3 regions of the Bradyrhizobium sp. McL0616 genome follow, and region 3 is predicted to be linked to each of the others. Evidence: predicted binding sites of a transcription regulator. Region 3 holds the regulator's gene; each other region holds the start of a gene.

Evidence for each region. Region 3 encodes PhoB, which activates phosphate uptake and scavenging genes when phosphate is short. Its sites were predicted from a motif close to TGTCATNNANCTGTCAT; they were not measured.
Region 1: the regulator PhoB is predicted to act here: its motif matches at 1,110-1,126, upstream of ACPPVR_RS11155 (LTA synthase family protein).
Region 2: the regulator PhoB is predicted to act here: its motif matches at 1,374-1,390, upstream of ACPPVR_RS07570 (YdcH family protein).

Annotation. Positions count from the first base shown of each region.
Region 1 covers NZ_CP188255.1:2,304,332-2,306,593, reverse strand. Annotated here, with positions in the region: gene ACPPVR_RS11155 (LTA synthase family protein) at 1-1,021, opposite strand, end outside; gene ACPPVR_RS11150 (TetR/AcrR family transcriptional regulator) at 1,213-1,866, opposite strand; gene ACPPVR_RS11145 (hypothetical protein) at 2,035-2,262, shown strand, end outside.
Region 2 covers NZ_CP188255.1:1,566,733-1,568,994, forward strand. Annotated here, with positions in the region: gene ACPPVR_RS07550 (GGDEF domain-containing protein) at 1-346, shown strand, start outside; gene ACPPVR_RS07555 (hypothetical protein) at 349-600, opposite strand; gene ACPPVR_RS07560 (hypothetical protein) at 622-834, opposite strand; gene ACPPVR_RS07565 (YdcH family protein) at 938-1,144, opposite strand; gene ACPPVR_RS07570 (YdcH family protein) at 1,475-1,657, shown strand; gene ACPPVR_RS07575 (NAD(P)/FAD-dependent oxidoreductase) at 1,767-2,262, opposite strand, start outside.
Region 3 covers NZ_CP188255.1:8,345,438-8,347,699, forward strand. Annotated here, with positions in the region: gene ACPPVR_RS40285 (GcrA family cell cycle regulator) at 45-554, shown strand; gene phoB (phosphate regulon transcriptional regulator PhoB) at 688-1,395, opposite strand; gene phoU (phosphate signaling complex protein PhoU) at 1,418-2,134, opposite strand; gene pstB (phosphate ABC transporter ATP-binding protein PstB) at 2,146-2,262, opposite strand, start outside.

The sequences.
Region 1 (2,262 bases), 2.6 Mb from region 3:
TGCGCGCGCCCATGAAGCCGCCATAGGCCGGATACAGCGACATGGTGTCGTAGCCGCAGCGCCGGAGCGCCAGCGGCAGGCCGCGCTCAACGCGGCCAGACGCAATGCGCGTCACGAAATAGGCGAAACGGCCGAACGAGCGCGAGGAGAGACCAGCGAGCACATTGTATTCAGTGAACCAGCTCGGCCCGCCATTGCTCTCGGCCAGGAACGTACGCTGCTTGCCGTCCAAGGACTTGAAGTGACTGCCATAGCCGGGCGGCACCTTGATGCCCTGCGCGGCGCGGATGTCGAAGCTCGATTCATCATGGACCATGATGATGTTCGGCCGCCGGCCGGCGGGATGGCAGGCATCGACCAGCGGCATGTTGAGCCGCTCGTTGGTCGAGGCCGCCGACTCCATGAAGCCGTACTGCGCGAAGTCGGAGACCGCGCTGACGCCGGAGCGAAAGAATTTCGAGAGATAGCCGTCGTCGTAATAACCGCGCCATGCCTCATCGGGATGGTAGACGGAATAGCCGACCATCGCGGCTACACAGGCAAGCATGGCGGCGAGTGCCGGCAGGCGTCGGATGCGAAACGGATCGAGCCACCACAGCGCGTACATCAGCGGCAGCGTGACGAGGCCGGCCCCGATCACCGACCAGCGCAGGTTCGGGAAGATCGTGAACAGGAACGCAACGGTGTCGCGGTCGATCATCATCAGGTCGATGAAGTTGACCGTCATCTGCACGACGTCGTGCTTGAGCCGCGACAGCAGGACAAGCACAACGACCATCGTCAGCGACAGCGCGCCCGACAGCGCCGGCCGCCGCAAGAGCGTGATCCAGAAGAAGTTGAGGATGCCCCAGGCGAGTACGAAGGAGAGGCGCGAGCCGAAATCGGTCTCGGTCTCGTACATCAGACCAATGGCTGCAAGGTGCGGCGCGGCAACAGCGAGCAAGCGCCAGATGCCGAGCGCGGCAACGCTCGCCAGCACGGCGGTGGCGGCAGAAGGACCTGGATTGGGCGCGGACGCCATTGACGACACGCAACTTCTGGTCCGGGGCGGTGATGCCAAGCCGACTGGAGCACCAGCGACGTTCGGAGCAGCCGGAAAGCCTGCACCGTGTCATAAAACTGTAATTGAACGGTCACGGACAAGCAACGCGTGTGGCGACCCGACCTTCGCTTAATGTTAGCGGGCGGCGAAGGGCCGCACGGCGAGCGACGCTAGCGCTTGACGATCCCCGCGATGAACAGGTCGATCACCCCCTCTGCCATCTGCTCGACCTCGCCCTCCTCCACCCCCCAGCGCGGAAAGTGACCATCGAGGTTCATCCGGGCAAAGCCGTAGACCAAGGCGCGGCCGGCGATCTGGATACGCTTGAGGTCAGCTGACCGGAGCAAGCCCTGCTCTGCCGCTTCAGCCAGCATCCGCTCAGTCAGCGCGATCACCTCGGCATTGTCCCGCGTCAGTTCGGCCGAGCTGCCATGGGCAAAATATCGCCCGGTGGAGATGATCTCGAAATGCGCCGGATTGCGCATGGCCCAGCGCACATAGGCGAGGCCGAAGGAGCGGAAGCGGGCCAGCGGCTCGGCGGGCGGAGCGTCTGCCAGCGCCGCCTCGATCTCGACGCGGAAGCGCCGCTGCGCCTCCCCGGCTACTGCGGCCATCAGCGCGTCGCGGTTGGGGAAGTGCCGGAACGGTGCTCCCGGCGACACCGCGGCGCGGCGCGCGGCCTCGCGCACCGAGACTTCGGCACCCTCGGCTGCCAGTTGCAGCGCAGCATCGATCAGCACCCGGCGGAGATCACCGTGATGATAGGGCCGGTCTTCCTGTGTTTGACGACGGACGCGGGGCTTAGCTGGCTGACGGGCGGGCATAAAGCCTTCTAGCATCACCCGAACGTGAATGTAATCGGCGATTACACCGTTGACGATGGGGTTCGCCCCAAATGTAATCGATGATTACATAACCGAGGAGATCATCATGTCGCACGTCAAGGCTGGTTCGAAGGCTGGCGGCTGCTTGCCGTCCTCACCTTGAGCCTGATGGCCCTCAGCCTGTGGATCGCCTCGATGCGGCAGTTCGAGGTCGACGGCGTGCGGATGGTGATCCGCTTCACGGCGCGGAGCTCGCTGCTGCTGTTCTGCCTCGCCTTCGGCGCCGCGGCGCTGGCGCGGCTGTGGCCCAGCGCCTGGACGCGCTGGCAGCGCCGCAACCGCCGTTATCTGGGCCTGAGCTTCGCAGCCTCCCACGCCATCCACGCAGGCGCGATC
Region 2 (2,262 bases), 1.9 Mb from region 3:
CCATGCCGCCGGCGACGAAGTGCTCAAGGCGATAGCCAGCACGCTGACGCGGCAGATCCGCGCGTCCGACGTGGTCGGCCGGCTCGGCGGCGACGAGTTCGCGCTGCTGTTGTGGAATCTCAGCGAGACCGATGCCAAGGCGAAGGCCGTGATCTTCGAGCAGGCGGTCGACGAATTGTCGTTCGTCTTTCGCGGCCAGCATGTGACGGCGGGCGCCTCCGCCGGTGTCGCGCTGCTTGGGTCGCAGTCCGATGCAGTTCGCGCGCTGGAACAGGCCGATGCTGCCATGTATGTGCGCAAGGCGCACCGCCGGCACGAGCCGCGGATCAGGCTCGTTGGCAGTTGAATTCAGAGTGTGGCGAGATCTTCCGGCACGTTGCCGAATTTGCGCAGTAACGTTGCGTCGCCGAATTCGCCGGTCATGGGATCACCGCTGCGGCTGAATGCGACCGCGCCGATGTGGCCGGCACCGTGCGACAGAATCTCGGCGCGCCGCAGCGCGGCCGTTGAGGACTGACATTCCTCGGCCGCGCCCGCGACTGGTGATCCGTCAGCATCGATCAGAAAGGGCATTGCAACGTAATAGGTCACATCCGACATGGCGTTGCTCCAATACTGAAATCAGGCGGCGCTGCTCCGCGCCTTGCTGCGTGAGGTTTCCGGAATGCAGCCGGCCGAGATCGCCGCCTGCAATTCCTCGAGTTCGGTTTCCAGATATTCGTTGGCCATGATCAGCGCCTTGATGGTGCTGCGCAGATTGCCGTCGCACATCGCGATGGCCTGGTCGCAGGCTTGTTCATAATGGCTGTTGTCGAAGAGGGCGGTTGCTGACATCTGCGTTTTCCTGAGCCGGTTGGGTACAAATGTTCCCTCTTTGTTCTTTTTGAGTCAAGCGGAATCAGGGGACGCAGCTTCGCTGCGAAACGATGCCTGTGGATCAGGCGATGATGTCGGGCGTGATCTGGTCTTCGATGAAGGCGATACGGTCGCGCAACAACAGCTTGCGTTTCTTCAACCGCTGCAACCGCAATAGGTCGGGGGCGGGCGATTGATGCAGTGCATCGATCGCCGCATCAAGATCTCGGTGTTCCTGGTGCAACCGGGCGAGTTCGGCTTCGAGCTCGCGCTCGTCTTCATTGGTCATGTCTGCGGTGGCCGAAAACCGATAGGCTTGAGATTAAAGGCTGTGGATGCCCTGTGGAAATTATCGTCCTTGCGCGTCGTGATCGCAAGCGATCTGGGTCGTCGGTTACCGTTCTCTCGAAAGATATTTCGGTGGATCGCTCAACGCGGCTTGCGCAAGCGTATTGATATCATGGATTTTTCGCCGCGTGGTTCCTTACTCACGTTTCGTTACATATGAATTTTCAAAAATGACACTGCGACGACGGATATCGATCGACAGAACGAATCGGTGATGTAGACTTGCTCGTCCGGATCGAATCCAAGGTCACCCCTACCGAGGAGGTTTCGAATGACAATTCAGGCACATCTGGTTGAATTGGAACGGAAGCACAAAACTCTCGAAAACGAATTGCACGAAGCTCTCGTGCACCTTTCAACAGACGACCTGCAAATTGTTGAGTTGAAGCGCCGGAAATTGCTGGTCAAGGACCAGATCGAGCGATTGAAGCACACCGGTGCCACGCTCCACTAGTAACCCCCATACAGCGTAGAGTTTGATCGTACCCTTTCCGCAGGGATGGGAGCTTTTGCGCTCATCCCTGCCTAAAGGTGTGCACTGCGTAACCATCGTCGTGTGGCGCTTAGAGTCCCGCGAGCTCGGCGACGTGATCGGCGATCGCGAGCGACGACGTTAGTCCCGGCGATTCGATGCCGAATAGATTGACCAGGCCCTCGACGCCGTGGTCGCGCGGACCCTGCATCAAAAAATCCTGCGTGGCGACCGCCGGGGGGACGATCTTCGGGCGAATGCCCGAATAGCTTGGCATCAGCGCGCCATCGGGCAGCGTCGGCCAGTATTTGCGGATCGCCGGATAGAAGCGTTCGGCGCGCGACGGATCGACCTCATAGTCGATCGTTTCGATCCACTCGACGTCGGGGCCGAAACGCGCCTGACCCGCCATGTCCAGCGTCAGATGCACGCCGAGCCCGCCGGGCTCGGGCACCGGATAGATCAGGCGCGAGAACGGCGCCTTCGCGTTGCAGCTGAAATAGTTTCCCTTGGCGAGATAGGCCGGCGGGATCCGATCCAGCGGCATGCCGTCGATGTGGCGCGCCACGTTCGTCGCCGAAAGCCCG
Region 3 (2,262 bases):
AGCGCAGCCCCAGCAAGGCGGCTCGTAGCGAGGGAAAGGGCGCAATGACGGTTTTGACATGGTCGGACGATCGCGTCGAGCAGTTGAAAAAGCTTTGGGAGGCCGGACTTTCGGCCAGCCAGATCGCAGCTGAACTCGGCAATGTGACCCGCAATGCCGTGATCGGCAAGGTGCACCGGCTGGGCCTGTCCGGCCGTGCCAAGAGCCCGTCGTCGGCAGCTCCGCGGCCACGCAAGGCGCGTCCCGCGCAGCACATGATGCGGGTGACCCGGCCGATTGCGCGCGGCAACACCGCGCTTGCGCAGGCCTTCGAGGTCGAGGCTGAGCCGGATCCGGTCACCTACGACAACGTGGTGCCGATGAGCCAGCGGCTGTCGCTGCTCGAATTGAACGAGGCGACCTGCCACTGGCCGGTCGGCGATCCCTCGAGTCCGGACTTCTTCTTCTGCGGCGGCAGGGCGCTCTCGGGCCTGCCCTATTGCGCCCAACACTCGCGCGTCGCGTACCAGCCGGCGTCAGATCGCCGCCGCGCGCCGGTGAAGCCGTCACGGTGAGTTAGTCTGCTTCCAAGGTTTCGCCGTCCAAGCGACGGCGGTTCGACAAATTCAGTGTCGTCCCGGCCTAGTGCGTAATAGGCCTGGACGACATCGGAGATGGTAGCGGCAGTCAGCAACTAACCACAGAACCCTACGCCTGCTCCGCCTTCGCAAACCGATCATCCAGCGCATAGCCGGCGCCACGGACGGTGCGGATCGGGTCCTGCTCGCGACCGAGATTGAGCAGCTTGCGCAGGCGACCGATATGCACGTCGACGGTGCGCTCGTCGATGTAGATATCGCGGCCCCAGACGCTGTCGAGCAGCTGCTCGCGCGAGAACACGCGGCCGGGATGCTCCAGGAAAAACTCCAGCAGGCGATACTCGGTCGGGCCGAGATCGATCGGCCGGCCCGAGCGCGCCACGCGGCGCTTGTCACGGTCGAGTTCGATGTCGCCAAACGCCAGCACGGTGGCGAGCCGCTCCGGGCTTGCGCGCCTGAGCAGGCCCTTTACGCGGGCGAGCAGCTCAGGGACCGAGAACGGCTTGACGATGTAATCGTCGGCGCCGGTCGCCAATCCCCGCACTCGCTCACTCTCCTCACCGCGCGCGGTGAGCATGATGATCGGGAGCTGCTTGGTATCGGACCGCGCGCGCAGCCGCCGGCACAGCTCGATGCCGGATAGCCCCGGCAGCATCCAGTCGAGCACGATCAAATCGGGGATGTGCTCCTTGAGACGGGTATCGGCGTCGTCGCCGCGCATCACCGTCTCGACGTCATAGCCGTCGCCTTCGAGGTTGTAGCGGAGAAGCTCGGTCAGAGCTTCCTCGTCCTCAACCACCATAATGCGTGCGCCCATGGGGTCGTCGCTCCTTAATTATTCAAGTATTCGGGAGGGTCGTGGCGAAGGTCGTCATGTCGCCCTTCGGCCGCTTGTCGGTCATGGCCTGACCTTCGATCATATAGAACACGGTCTCGGCGATGTTGGTGGCGTGATCGCCGATCCGCTCGATGTTCTTGGCGCAGAACATCAGATGGATGCAGAACGAGATGTTGCGCGGATCCTCCATCATGTAGGTGAGGAGCTCGCGGAACAGCGAGGTGCAGATGGCGTCGACTTCCTCGTCGCCCTTCCACACCGCCATCGCCGCCGGCAGATCATGCGCGGCATATGCGTCCAGCACCGATTTGACCTGCTGCTGCACCAGGTCGGTCATGTGCTCGAGGCCGCGGAACAGCTTGAGCGGATGGAAATCGGTCTCCAGCGCCGCGACGCGCTTGCCCATGTTCTTGGCGAGGTCGCCGATGCGCTCGAGATCGGTCGCGACGCGCATGGCGCCGACGATCTCGCGCAGATCGACCGCCATCGGCTGGCGGCGAGCGATGGTGAGCACGGCGCGCTCCTCGATGCGCTTCTGGAGCGCGTCGAGCTCGACGTCGGTGGCGACGACGCGCTGGCCGAGCGCGACGTCGCGGCGGATCAGCGCGTCGACGGAATCGACGATCATGCGCTCGGCAATCCCGCCCATCTCGGCGACCAGGCGGGTAAGTTCCTGGAGGTCGGTGTCGAAGGCCTTTGCGGTATGTTCAGAACCCATGTCCCGTCTCCTCAGCCGAACCGGCCGGTGATGTAATCCTGCGTGCGCCGATCGGTCGGCGACGTGAAGATCTTGCTGGTGTCGTCGAACTCGATCAGCTCGCCGAGATACATGAAGGCGGTCTTGTC